2 regions of the Promicromonospora sukumoe genome follow, and region 2 is predicted to be linked to the other one. Evidence: predicted binding sites of a transcription regulator. Region 2 holds the regulator's gene; the other holds the start of a gene.
The links. Region 2 encodes Rex, which represses fermentation and respiration genes when NADH is low (regulators of the CRP and FNR family bind a similar motif). Its sites were predicted from a motif close to CTTGTGAANNNNTTCACAAG; they were not measured.
Positions count from the first base shown of each region.

Region 1: mqo (malate dehydrogenase (quinone)) is a predicted target of Rex. The motif match lies at 4,822-4,841, and genes of this name have one in related genera.

Region 1 covers NZ_JACGWV010000002.1:81,808-88,564, reverse strand. Annotated here, with positions in the region: gene FHX71_RS17640 (condensation domain-containing protein) at 1-1,181, shown strand, start outside; gene FHX71_RS17635 (ArsR/SmtB family transcription factor) at 1,257-1,832, shown strand; gene FHX71_RS17630 (MFS transporter) at 1,916-3,202, shown strand; gene mqo (malate dehydrogenase (quinone)) at 3,310-4,803, opposite strand; gene FHX71_RS17620 (SDR family oxidoreductase) at 4,996-5,955, shown strand; gene FHX71_RS17615 (maleylpyruvate isomerase family mycothiol-dependent enzyme) at 6,020-6,721, opposite strand.
Region 2 covers NZ_JACGWV010000003.1:541,361-548,117, reverse strand. Annotated here, with positions in the region: gene FHX71_RS26495 (histidine phosphatase family protein) at 1-615, opposite strand, end outside; gene aqpZ (aquaporin Z) at 763-1,512, shown strand; gene FHX71_RS26485 (MarR family winged helix-turn-helix transcriptional regulator) at 1,622-2,143, opposite strand; gene FHX71_RS26480 (YceI family protein) at 2,344-2,895, shown strand; gene FHX71_RS26475 (hypothetical protein) at 2,986-3,960, opposite strand; gene FHX71_RS26470 (redox-sensing transcriptional repressor Rex) at 3,987-4,634, opposite strand; gene FHX71_RS26465 (glutaredoxin family protein) at 4,695-4,943, opposite strand; gene FHX71_RS26460 (Pr6Pr family membrane protein) at 4,958-5,629, opposite strand; gene FHX71_RS26455 (HAD family hydrolase) at 5,708-6,502, shown strand; gene FHX71_RS26450 (SRPBCC domain-containing protein) at 6,499-6,757, opposite strand, start outside.

The DNA of each region.
Region 1 (6,757 bases), on a different contig from region 2:
GCGAGCACCTGGTGGAGCGGCTCGTCCGGCGGTGCGCGCCGTTCGGCTACCCGGCGTTCCTGCCCGCGGCGATCAGCCGGCCGGACCGGTCGACGGTCGTGCTGGGGATGGACCACCTGCACACGGACGCCTGGTCGACCACCGTCGTCGTCGACGAGCTCGCCGCCCGGTACGCGGAGCGGGCCGGGGCGCGTCTCGGGGGCGCGGCGCGACGCGGTTCCGCCGGAACAGCTGCGGGGCAGGACGGCGCCGAGGCGACCGCGATCGTGCCGGACCCGTCCGCCCTCGGCCAACCCGAGGTCGGTCCCGTCCTGCTCGACGCGTCCGACCCCGGGCCCCACGGTCCGGTGCCCGACCCCGGCCCCCACGGTCCCGCACCCGGCGACGCGCCGGGGCCCGCGTTCGTCGCCCCGGACGACCCGCGCCTCGCGGCCTGGCACGGCTTCCTGCGCGAACGCGGTTGGGCGCTGCCCACGTTCCCGCTGCCGCTCGGCGTGCCCGAGGGCGAGCGCGCGCCGCAGCGCACGGTCGTGCGCCCCCTGGCCGACGCCGCGACCGCGGACGCCGTCGCGGCGCGCGCCCGTGCGGCCGGCGCGTCGACGTCGGCGGCCGTGCTGGTCACGCTCGCCGGGGCGGTCGCGGACCTGGGCGGGCCCGGCGTGCTGCACACCCTGCTGCCGGTGCACACCCGCGCGGACGACGCCGCCCGCCGGTCCGTGGGCTGGCACACCACGACGGTGCCGCTGCGCGTCGACCCCGGCGTCGGCCCCGCGGGCGCGCCGGCCCGGGCCTGGGCCAGGCCGGCGCACACCGCCCGCCACGACGCGGACACCGCGCTGGCCGCGACCGCCAAGGCGCTCCGGGCCGCGCGGGAGCTGGCCGCGGTGCCGCTGGAGCAGGTCGTCGGCACGCTGCCGAGCCCGCTGCGGTTCCCCCGCACCGACATCTTCCAGGTGTCGTACCTGGACTACCGGCGGCTGCCCGGGCACGCGGCGTCCGCCGGGCGGGGCGCGCACCACGTGTCGGCCGCGACCCGCGCCGACGACCTGCAGGTCTGGGTGTCCCGCACGGACGACGGCATCGCCGTCCGCGCCCGCATGCCCCGCACCCCGGAGGCCGTCACGACGGTCGACGCCGTGCTGGACCGCTGGTCGGAGCGCCTGACGGGTCTGGCGGGCTGAGCCCACCCCGCGTCCGGGGCGCCGGGACGGGCGTCGGGGGCGACGACGCCGGTGGCGCCGTCCTACTCTGCCTGCATGGCTACCGACGACGTCCGCACGCTCACCGAGGCCAAGGCGGTCACGGCCCTGGCCAACCCGGCCCGCTCCCGCCTGCTCGACTCGCTGACGGCCGACGGCCCCGCGACGGCGTCGGTGCTGGCGGAGCGCACGGGGCTGGCCGTCGGGAGCATCAGCCACCACATGCGGGTGCTGGCCTCCGCCGGGCTGGTCGAGGAGGCGCCGGAACTGGCCCGTGACCGGCGCGAACGCTGGTGGCGCCGGGCGGCGCGCTCCATCACCTGGGGCCGCTCCACCTTGCCGCCCGACGCCGAGAGCCAGCGGCAGGCCGTGGCCGCCGAGGAGTTCATGCTGGCGCGTCAGGTCGAGCGCGCCCGCACCTGGCTGGAGCGCCCCGAGCAGGACGACGACTGGAGCCGGGCCGAGCTCTCCACCGACAGCTGGCTGCGCCTGACGCCCGGCGAGCTGCAGGAGCTGACCGACGAGGTCAACGAGCTGGTGGGGCGCTGGAAGGAGCGGGGGCGAGCGGCGGCGGACGACCCGAGGGCTGAGCACGTCTTCCTGTTCGCGCGGGCGTTCCCGTCCCGGCCGTAGTCCTGCTCGCTCCGTAGGCCGCGCCCGCGGAGTTTCTGCAAAGACTGTTGTACAAGAACTGTTGTAGATATAGCCTGCTCGGCATGACGACGTCGACCGCGCCCTCCGAAGTCGTAGTGCCGCTCGCACGCAACCGGGCCTTCGGCCTCCTGTGGCTGGGGGAGGGCGTGAGCGTCGTGGGCAACGCGACGACGTCGGCCCTGCTGCCGCTGCTCGCGGTGACGCAGCTCGACGCCGGGCCCGCCTGGATGGGCCTGATCACCGCGGCGGCCTGGCTGCCCTGGCTGCTCATCGGGCTGCCGGTGGGGGCCTGGGTCGACCGGCTCCCGGCCCGGCCGGTGATGATCGTCGCGAACCTGGCCGCCGCGGTCTCGCTCGCGAGCGTGCCCGTGGCGTTCGCGCTCGGCGTCCTCACCCTGGTGCAGATCGCGGTGGTCGCGATGGTGGGCGGCGTCTGCACGGTGTTCTTCCGCACCGCGTACCAGGTGTTCCTGCCCGAGGTGGTGCCCGCCGGCCAGCTCGAGGCGGCGAACGCGCGCCTCTTTGGCACCGAGTCCGCGGCGAACGTCGCCGGCCCCGGGCTCGGCGGCCTGCTGGCGCAGTGGCTGACGGCGGCGCTCGGGCTCGCGCTCGACGCGCTGACCTTCCTCTGGTCGGCGGTGTGCCTGTGGCGCATCCGGCCGGCCCGCGCCGCCGCGCCCGAGGACGGCCCGGTCGGCCCGGTCGGCCCGGCGGACGGACTCACGGCGCGCATCCGGGAGGGCGTGGAGCTGGTCCGCCGCGACCGCTACCTCCCGTGGTTCGTGGGGATGGGCGGCGCGTCGAACTTCGGGCTCACCGGGTACGGGGCGCTCCTGGTCCTGTTCCTGGTGCGCGACCTCGGGCTCACGGAGGCCGGGGTCGGCGCGGTGCTCGCGCTGGCGGGTGCCGGCGGCGTCGTCGGCGCGGTCGTGGCGCCGTTCCTGAGCGCGCGGCTCGGCAGCGGGCGGGCCTCCACCGTGCTGCTCGTGCTCTCCGGGCCGACGGCGCTGCTCGTGGGCGCGGGACTGCCGGGGTGGGGCGCGGCGATCAGCGGGGCCGGCGGGTTCCTGGTCGGCCTGTGCGTCGTCTCGGGCAACGTGATCCGCAACGCGTGGCGCCTGCGCTACGTGCCGGCCGGGCTGCGGGGGCGCGTGATGACGGTGATGCAGGTGGTCAACTTCGGCACGATGCCGGTGGCCGGGGTCGCCGCGGGCTGGCTGGGCGGGGTGCTCGGGGTCCGCGAGACCATCCTGCTCATGGCCGCGGTCCACTGCCTCGCCACGTGGAGCATCCTGGTCTCGCCGCTGGCGCGGCTCCGCGAGCTGCCGCAGGGCACGCTGGGTGGCTGACGGCGCCGTCGTGCACACAAATGAGCGCGGGGGTAGTTGCACTCTCAGAAGTGAGAGTGCAACTACCCCCGCGCTCAACTACGTCCGGGCCAGCCGGGCCGCCGGCGTCAGGCGCCCGCCGGGACCTTTTCCGCCTGGGCGAGCTGCGCGGCGTCGTCGGCCACGCCGCCACCGAGGCTCGGCATCATGGTGGTGAGCTGCGGCTCCCACTCGGCGTACTTGGCGGGGAAGCAGCGCTCCAGCAGGCCGGTCATGGCGGCGACGGCGGTCGAGGCGCCCGGGGAGGCGCCGAGCAGGCCGGCGATGGTGCCGTCCTGGGACGCGACGACCTCGGTGCCGAACTCCAGCACGCCGCCCTTGCCCTTGACCCACTTCATCACCTGGACGCGCTGGCCCGCGGTGATCTGTTCCCAGTCGCCCGGCTGCGCGGTCGGCATGAACCGCTGCAGCTCGTGGAACTTGGTCTCCGGAGCGGCGACGACCTGGCCGACCAGGTAGCCGGTGAGGTCCATGTTCTTCGCGGCGACGCCGAGCATCGTGCCGATGTTGTGCAGGCGCAGCGACGTGATCAGGCCGAGGTACTTGCCCTTCTTCAGGTAGTTCGGGCTGAACCCGGCGTAGGGGCCGAACATCAGGTAGCTCTTGCCGTCCACGATGCGCGTGTCCAGGTGCGGCACGGACATCGGCGGTGCGCCGACGTCGGCCTTGCCGTAGACCTTGGCGTTGTGCTGCGCGACGATCTCGGGGTTCGCGGTGCGCAGGAACTCGCCCGAGATCGGGAAGCCGCCGTAACCGCGGGCCTCCTTGATACCCGAGGCCTGGAGCAGGGGCAGCGCGCCGCCGCCCGCGCCCACGAAGACGAACTTCGCCCGGACGGTGCGACGGCGGGTGCCCGCGTTCCAGGAGCGGTCGTTCAGGGTCAGGCGCCAGCGCCCGTCCCGCAGCTTCTTCAGGCCCCGGACCTCGTGGTTCAGGTGCAGCTCGGTGTTGTGCGCCGTGGCGAACTCGACGAGCTTCTTGGTCAGCGACCCGAAGTCGACGTCGGTCCCCGCGGCGGCGCGCGTGGCCGCGATGGGCTCGTCGGCGTCGCGGTCCAGGGTCATCAGCGGCGTCCACTGCCCGATGACCTCGGGGTCGGAGCTGAACTCCATGTCGCCGAACAGCGGGTGCGCGCTCAGTGCGTCGAAGCGACGGCGCAGGAAGTCGACGTTCTCGGCGCCGCGCACGAACGTCATGTGCGGGGTGACGTTGATGAAGTCGGTGCCCTCCATCAGACCGGCGGTGAGCAGGTGGTTCCAGAACTCGCGGGAGGTGTGGAACTGCTCGTTGATCTTCACCGCCTTGGAGATGTCGACGGAGCCGTCCTTGCGCTCCGGGGTGTAGTTCAGCTCGCAGAGGGCGGCGTGGCCGGTGCCCGCGTTGTTCCACGGGTTCGACGACTCGAGGGCCACCTCGTCGAGGCGCTCGTAGATCCCGACACGCCAGGTCGGCTCGAGGATCGTGAGCAGCGCGCCCAGCGTGGCGCTCATGATCCCCCCGCCGATCAGCGCGACGTCGACCTCTTCGGAGGGACGCGGGGCTGTCTGGAGGTAAGAAGTCACGCCTAGAAAGATAGCGCGCTTGTGAAAAGCGGAACGAGCGCTGTGGCATGAATCACGTGATGTGTTCCGTGACGTCCCTCACGCGGCCTTTCTCACGCGTGCCTGTACGCAGCCTGTGATCGTCAGGTCCTGGATAGGTCCGCGCCGGCCGCCCAGGATCGGTGTCAACGACGACACGAAGGAGCGGGGCCCATGTCACGCACACCGATGGACATCACCGTGCCGAGCCTGGCCGGGAAGCGCGCGCTGGTCACCGGCGCGAGCGACGGGATGGGGCTGGGCATGGCGACCCGGCTGGCCGCGGCGGGCGCCGAGGTGGTCATGCCCGTCCGCAACCCCCGCAAGGGCGAGGCCGCGGTCACCACCATCCGGCGCACGGTGCCCGACGCTCGGCTCTCGCTGCGCAACCTCGACCTCTCCTCGCTGGACTCGGTGGCCGCCCTGGGCGACACCCTGCGCGAGGAGGGCCGGCCGATCCACGTGCTGATCAACAACGCGGGCGTGATGCGGCCGCCGAGCCGGCAGAGCACCGCCGACGGCTTCGAGCTGCAGCTCGGCACCAACCACCTGGGCCACTTCGCCCTGGTCGGCCACCTCCTGCCCCTGCTGCGCGACGGCGGGGCCCGGGTCACCTCCCAGGTCAGCGTCGCGGCCCGGAGCGGCGCCATCAACTGGGACGACCTGAACTGGGAGCGCTCGTACGACGTGATGCGGGCCTACGGCCAGTCGAAGATCGCGTTCGGGCTCTTCGGCCTGGAGCTGGAGCGCCGCAGCCGGGCCCAGGGCTGGGGCATCACCAGCAACCTGTCCCACCCCGGCGTCGCGCCCACCAACCTGCTGGCCGCCCGTCCCGAGATCGGGCGCAGCGAGGACACGCCGCAGATCCGGATGATCCGCTGGCTCTCCGAGCACGGTATCCTGCTCGGCACCCCGCGGACGGCGGGGCTGCCCGCGCTGATGGCCGCGACCGACCCCGCCGCCCGGCCCGGCGTGCTCTACGGGCCCAGCGGCCCCGGCAACCTGGGCGGGCGGCCCGCCGAGCAGCAGCTGTACGCGCCGCTGCGCAGCGTCGAGGAGGCCGCCCGCGTCTGGGAGATGTCCGAGCGGCTCACGGGGGTCAGCTTCGCGGCGGCCGTCGGCGACACCGCGTGAGCACCCACAACGTGTCAGACGCTCAGGTCCCTCGGGGGACCTGAGCGTCTGACACGCGGTGGGCTCAGGCGGCCGGCAGCGCCGACGGCCACGGGCCGAGCTCCGGCAGGTCGCCGGGCAGCGGGTTCGCCGGCGTCCGTCCCGCCAGCCAGGCGGTGACGTCCCGCGGGTCGCCGGCGACGTCGTCCACGGACACGCCGTCGGGCAGCCGCACCGCGAGGAAGTCGCGCAGGTGCGCGCACAGCGCGTCGTCCCACGTCTCGTACCCGACCGCCTGCGCGGTGCCGGCGAGCGCGTCGACCGAGTGGATGCGCACCTCACGCCACCAGGCGAGCACGCAGCCCGACAGCGGCCCGCCGCGGTACCCGCTCGGGGCGTCCCACTGCGGCGAGCCGGGCTCGGGCCACGCGCTGCCCAGGTCGTCCCGGAGGGCACCGAGGGCGGCGAGGTGCTCCGTCGTCGTGCGCCCGGCGCCCGCCTCGATGCCCGCGGCCCGGGCCTCCGGGCTCGCGTACACGGGCACCACCTCGCCGCGCCCGACGGCGCGCACCTGCCCGAGCATGGCCGTACCCAGGGCCGTGACGTGCGCCAGCACGTGTCCGCGGGTCCAGCCCTCCAGGGTCGACGGCCCGGCGAGGTCGTCGGCGGTCAGCCGCCCGACGGCGGACAGCAGCGCGTCCAGCCCCGCCGCGGCGTCGGTACGGGCATGCGCGATCAGGTCGGTGCTCGGGGAGGTGCTGGGTGTGCTGCTCGGTGCGGTCGTCACAGGGGGTATCCCTTCGTAGGGGCGGGGCTGGATCGA
Region 2 (6,757 bases):
GAGCTCCGCGGCGGGCTCCGTGTAGTGCAGACCGACGAAGCGGTCGTCCTCGAAGTGCAGGGACGTCAGGGACGCGAGGTTGCACTGCCGGTTGCGCGGGTCGTGCCAGAGCGTCCCGCCCTCCAGGGCGCGGCGCGTGAGCCAGATCGGGAGCTGGTGGCTGACCAGCACGATCTCGTGGCCCTCGGCGGCGCGGCGCGCATCCTCGACGGCCAGGCGCATGCGCTCGACCTGCTCCGTGTAGGGCTCGCCCCACGACGGGCGAAACGGGTTCCACATGTGGGGCCAGTTGCGCGGGCTCTTCAGCGAACCGCTGCCCGAACCCGCGACCACGAGGCCCTCGAACCGGTTGGCGGCCTCGATGATGCGGTCGTCGGTGGTGAGCTCCAGGCCGAAGCCCTGGGCCACGGGGGCCGCCGTCTCCTGTGCGCGCTGCAGCGGGGAGGCGACCACGCGGGTCACGTCCCGGCCGGTGCTCGTGAGGTGGTCGGCGACGATCTTGGCCATCGCCTGGCCACGGTCGGACAGCCCGTATCCGGGCAGGCGCCCGTACAACAGGCCGTCGGGGTTGTACACCTCGCCGTGACGCAGCAGGTGAACCGTCGTGGAAACCATGACCCACAGTCTCCCATCCGACCCTGGGTGCCCGTGACCTCCAGCCAGTGTGCATTACGTCATCTCGCGCCGATCCGGTTTCGCGGATCTACATTCAGCGGAAAGGTTTCTTCACGAGACCTTCTCGCATCAGTAAGGGGGCTTCAGATGAGTGAGACTGCATCGCCGGCCATGTATGCCCGTCTGGCCGCGGAGGCGCTCGGCACGTTCGTGCTCGTGCTGGGCGGCTGCGGCACCGCGGTGTTCGCGGCCAACTTCCCCGACGCCGAGACCAACACCGTGGGTGTGGGGTTCCTCGGGGTCGCACTGGCCTTCGGCCTCACGGTCGTGGTCGGCGCGTTCGCGCTGGGCCCGATCTCCGGCGGGCACTTCAACCCCGCCGTGACCCTCGGCCTCGCGGCGGCGGGCCGGTTCTCGTGGAGCGACGTCGGCGGCTACGTCGTGGCGCAGGTCGTCGGCGGTGTGCTCGGGTCCAGCGTGCTGGCGCTGATCGCGCTCGGCGGGCCGAGCGGCTACTTCGCGGCGGCCCAGGAGTCCGGCTTCGCGGCCAACGGATTCGGCGAACACTCACCGGACGGGTTCGGCCTGGGCTCGGCGATGCTCACCGAGACCGTGCTGACCGGAGTCTTCCTGTTCGTCATCCTCGGCACGACGGCGCGGATCGCCGCCCCCGGGTTCGCGCCGCTGGCGATCGGCCTGACCCTCACGCTGATCCATCTGGTCTCGATCCCGGTCACCAACACGTCCGTGAACCCCGCCCGCTCGATCGCGACGGCGATCTACGCCGGCGGCTGGGCGTGGGGGCAGCTCTGGGTCTTCCTCGTGTTCCCGGTCCTGGGCGCGGTGCTCGCCGGGCTCGCGTACCGCCCGATGTTCAGCCGCGTGCTGACCGAGTAGGGCGACAGCTATCCCCACCACCCACGTGTCAGACGCACAGGTCACCCGAGGGACCTGTGCGTCTGACACGCGCCGCGCGCGCCGCGGGCGCTCCGCGCGCGGCGCGCGCTCAGTCGCAGAGGGCCGTGAGGCCTTCCTCGGTGCCGCCCGACACCTTCGAGGACGCCGCGACCTTGGCCATGATGCGGCCGAGGACCTCGAACTCCTCGGGTTCGAGCGCGTCCACCAGGATGCGGCGCACGGCTGCGACGTGCCCCGGCGCCGAGACCTCGAGCGCCGCGTAGCCCGCGTCGGTCATGGTGCAGTTCACCCCGCGACGGTCGCCCTCGGCCGCGCGCCGCTCCACGAGCCCGCGCGCCTCCATCCGCGCGACGGTGTGCGTCAGCCGGCTGCGCGACAGCACCAGGCCGTCCGCCAGCGTCGACATCCGCATCGTGCGCTCGGGCGCCTCCGAGAGCTGCACCAGCAGGCTGTACTCACCGAGCGACAGGTCGAGGGTCCGGTCGTGCACGGCGCCCAGCGCCTCCACGAACCGAGCGGTCCCCTCGAGATAGTGCCGCCAGGAGCCCTGTTGCTCCTCGGTCAGCCAGACGTCGGTTCCCTGGATCGTCTCCGCTGCCACTTCGCCCACCGCCTTCGTCCTCGCCGAGCTGCCGTGAGGGCGGTCCGGCACCCCGGTGCCGTTGTCGCTCCCCGACCCCGATGTGATCTGCGACGCTCCGGGCGCCCTCTAGGAATACGTTACGGGACCCGTTATGTTGGAACGCATCAGATCTAGTTGATCCCTCAACTATCTACCTCAACCGCCGCACCCACAAGGAGTCCACCCTCATGGCCACCCCGCTTCCCGCAGGTCTCACCGCCGGCGCCTACGACATCGACCCCTCGCACACCGCTGCCTCCTTCTCCGTCCGCCACGCCGGGATCGCGAAGGTGCGCGGCAGCATCACCGTCACCTCGGGCACCATCACGGTGGGCGAGGACCTGGAGTCGTCGAGCGTCACCGCCGAGCTGGACGCGGCCTCCGTGAGCACCGGCGACGCCGGTCGTGACGGCCACCTGAAGAGCGCCGACTTCTGGCACGCCGACGAGAAGCCGACCTGGACCTTCTCCTCGACGAGCATCAAGGCCGACGGTGACGACTACGTCATCCTGGGCGACCTGACCATCAACGGGATCACCAAGGGCGTCGAGCTCGAGACCGAGTTCACCGGCACCGCCAAGGACCCGTTCGGCAACAACCGCGCCGGCTTCGAGGCCAACCTCGAGGTCAACCGCAAGGACTTCGGCCTCACGTGGAACGCCACGCTGGAGACCGGTGGCTTCCTGGTGGGCGACAAGGTCAAGATCACGCTGGACGTCAGCGCGATCGCCAAGGGCTGAGCTCCGCCCCACCCTCGTCGCCGCACAGGCGGCGCTCCTGAAGACAGTTCAGCAGGCCCCTACCGACCACATCCACCCGGATGACGGCCGTCAGGGGCCTGCTGAACTGTCTTCAGGAGCAGGAGGCACACGGAGCACCAGCACGATCCAGGCCACGAACCACGGAACGGCCCAGACGGCGGACAACATCGCCGCGAGGTCCAGGCCGGCCGCCGAGACGAACCTCGCGACGCCCCCGACGTCGACGGTCGCGAGGACGAGCAGGACGGCGACGATCACCGCGACGGCCAAGGCCCCGCACCACAGGCCGAGCACCACCCCCCGGCTCCAGGAGCTCCCGCCGGGCCCGGGGTCCGGCGCGAACCGGTCCGCTCGCCGCAGGGCGATGACGAGCCCGACGCCGGCGACCACGCCCGACGCCACCACGACGGTCAGGATCACCCGGGCAGCGGATCGCGTCGCCGGGTCGCCATGGAGCATGCCGAAGACGATGAACCCGAGGGGTGCCAGGCCGACGACGGCCGCGCCCCACGTGACGCCGTTGCGGAGCCCCCACGGCAGCGTGACGAAGGTACGGGACCTCCCCGCGAAGAGCTCCTCGTCCGTGTGGTCCGGCGAGCCGCCGCCGCTCGCGGCCAGGACAGGGTCCGGCTGACCCGCTCCGAGGCGGGCGTCGGCACGGATCGCAGCGACGCGTGCCCGCCGGTCCGCGCGGGTCAGGTCCTCGCCCGCGAAGCTGACCAGCCGGCCCGTCCGATGGTCCACGTGCTCGACGTCGGCCGGGCCCGTTCCCGGGAGGAGCGTGGCGTACCCGGCCGCGTGCTCCCTGGCCGCCCGTGTCCCGGACATCGTGTCCAGAACGCGTCCTGCCAGCACCCCGAGCGCTCCGGGCAGGGCGACGACGGCGGCAAGGACCGGCTCGTCGGCAACCCACAACAGCACCAGACCCACCACGAGGCACCCCATGCCGATGCCCAGGAACCAGCCCCCCACGGCGGAGAGGCTGGACGCGGAGGCGCCGGACAGCGTTCTTCGCACGATCGTCGGGTGCCATTCGGTGGCCAAGCCGACCTCCCCCAGCCGGGTCCGGGTCAGAGGGCCGCAGCGCGTGTCGCCGCGTGGAAGGCCAGGATCTGCAGCTCGCCGCCGACGTCGACCGAGCGCACCACCACGTCGTCCGGCACCTGGAGCGCGATCGGCGCGAAGTTCAGGATCTCGCGGACGCCCGAGCCCACCACGGCGTCGGCCACGTCCTGGGCGCCGTGGCCCGGCAGGGCGAGCACGACCATGGAGACCCGCTCGCGCTCGATGACCTCGGCCACCTCGCGCACGTGCTCCACCATCACGCCGGCCACCCGCGTGCCGACGACGTCGGGCGAGGCGTCCAGCAGCGCGACGACCTGGAAGCCGCGCGTCGCGTACCCCGAGTAGTTCGCGAGCGCGTGCCCGAGGTTGCCGATGCCGACGATCGCCAGCCGGTGCTCCGTCTCGAGGCCCAGGGCGACCGTGATGTACGAGGCGAGCGACTCGACGTCGTACCCGACGCCGCGCGTGCCGAACGAACCCAGGTACGAGAGATCCTTGCGCAGCTGCGCCGAGCTCACGCCCGACCGCTCGGCGAGCTCCGTCGATGACGTGAGGTCCACGCCCTCGGCCGCCAGGTCGCGCAGGGCGCGCAGGTAGTACGGCAGCCTCCCTACGGTTGCTGCCGGGACTGTCCCGTCACTGAGCTCGACCACGTGCTGCTCCCCTCCCCGCGACCACTGTGTCGCGGGCGTACGCACACACTGCCTGGACGATCATGCCAGCAGGCGGGCCAGGCGCGCACCGTCCACGCGCCAGAAACCCTGCTGGACCCCGTCCACCTCCAGCACGGGGACGTACTCCCCGTACTTCTCGCGCAGCGCGGGCGCACTGTCGATGTCCACCTCTTGCCACCGAGCCCCCGAACTCTCGCACACCTGCACGACCACGGCACGTGCGTCCTCGCACAGGTGGCACGCGTCGCGCGTGTAGAGAACGACCCGGGTGTCGGCGGCAGTGGTCACGCCCCGAGGTTACGTCACGCGCGGGGCACCGGACGCTTGGTGTCCGGCAGCCGCCCGTCCGCCCACCGCACGCCCCAGGCCAGGAGCAGGAAGACGACCGCGACGACCGCGGAGTTGGTCACCGCGCCGGCGTAGCCGAGCTCGGTCACGTCCAGGAACGGGTACGGGTACCAGCCCGTCACGGCGCCCCGGACGAACGTGTAGACCAGCCACGCTATCGGGTAGACGACCGACCACCACACCGTCGACCCCGTCACCCGGGGCCGCGGGCCGACGAGCAGCCAGGCGACGACGGCGAACACCGGCGCCAGGACGTGCAGCATCACGTTCGACACCATCCCCGCACCCGTCAGCTCCACCAGCCCGCGCAGCACCGTGTTGTAGACGATTCCGGTCACCGCGATGCAGAGCAGCGCGTCCAGGCGCAGCACCCGGAACACCGGCCCGTCCCGGCGCGGGTCCAGCGCCAGCGCCAGCGACACCCCACCGATCAGCAGGTTCGACTGGATCGTGAAGTAGCTGAAGAGCCGGACGATCCGCTCGGCGTGGGTGGGCGCGGTACCGGCGCCTCCCGTGATGGCCACCACCAGCTCGATACCGAAGCCGCCGAGGGCCAGCACGGCGACCAGCAGGTGCAGGAACCGGGCGAGCGTGGCGCCCTCGGAGAGCCGGATGTTCTGCGTCACTCCCCGGTTCTACCAGCGGTTCCGCCCCGGTGCCCGACGAGGACTTGCGTCCCCTGGCACGCGGATAGAGTGACCTCCATGCCGTCGACGCACCCCTCGTCCGCCACCGCGGCGTTCTTCGACGTCGACAACACGATCATCCGCGGTGCGAGCGCCTTTCACCTGGCCAAGTCGGCGTACCAGCGCAAGTTCTTCGGTACGCGGGACATCCTCCGGTTCGCCCTGATCCAGGCGCGCTACCTGCTCTGGGGCGAGAACCGGGAGGAGATCGACCAGGTGCGCGACCGAGCCCTCTCGCTCATCGCCGGCCGCAGCGTCGCGGAGATCGCCACCCTCGGCGAGGAGGTGTGGGACGCCGTCCTGTCCCTGCGGATCTACCCCGGTACCCGCCGCCTGCTCGACGAGCACATCGCCGCCGGCCACCAGGTGTGGCTGGTGACCGCCACGCCCGTCGAGATCGCACAGCTCATCGCCCGCCGCCTCGGCGCCACGGGCGGGCTCGGCACCGTCGCCGAGCACAAGGACGGCTTCTACACCGGCCGGCTCAAGGGCGACCTGATGCACGGCCAGGCCAAGGCCGACGCCATCGTGGCGCTCGCGGAGGTCCAGGACATCGACCTGGACGAGAGCTACGCCTACGGCGACTCGCTCAACGACCTGCCGATGATGCGGTCCGTGGGGCACCCCTGCCCCATCAACCCGGACCTGCGGCTGCGCCGGCACGCGCAGGAGGTCGGCTGGCCCATCCGCGAGTTCCGCGGGCGGTCGCAGCGCGCGGCCGGTCGCGGGGTGCGGACGGCGTCGTGGGCGGGGGCGGCCTGGGTGCTCGGCCTGGTCCTCCGCGCGGCCCGACGGCGCCTGCGGGGCCACTAGCCGAGCAGGGCCTCGTACTGCTCGCGGTACCCGGCCCAGCCGTGCCGCTCGGCGTCGCCGCCGTGCAGGCGCGGGGGTGTGTCGCCGTCCAGGAGCATCATCAGCGCCGACCAGCACAGGTGCCAGCCCGCGCCGTAGGAGGGGGCCGGGTTGCGGTCGTCGAAGCGGTGCGTGAAGTGCAGCAGGGTCCCGGCCTCGGTGGCCGCGAGGCGGTAGGTGAGCTCCTGGCCGCCCCAGTCGAGCACGAGCAGGTGG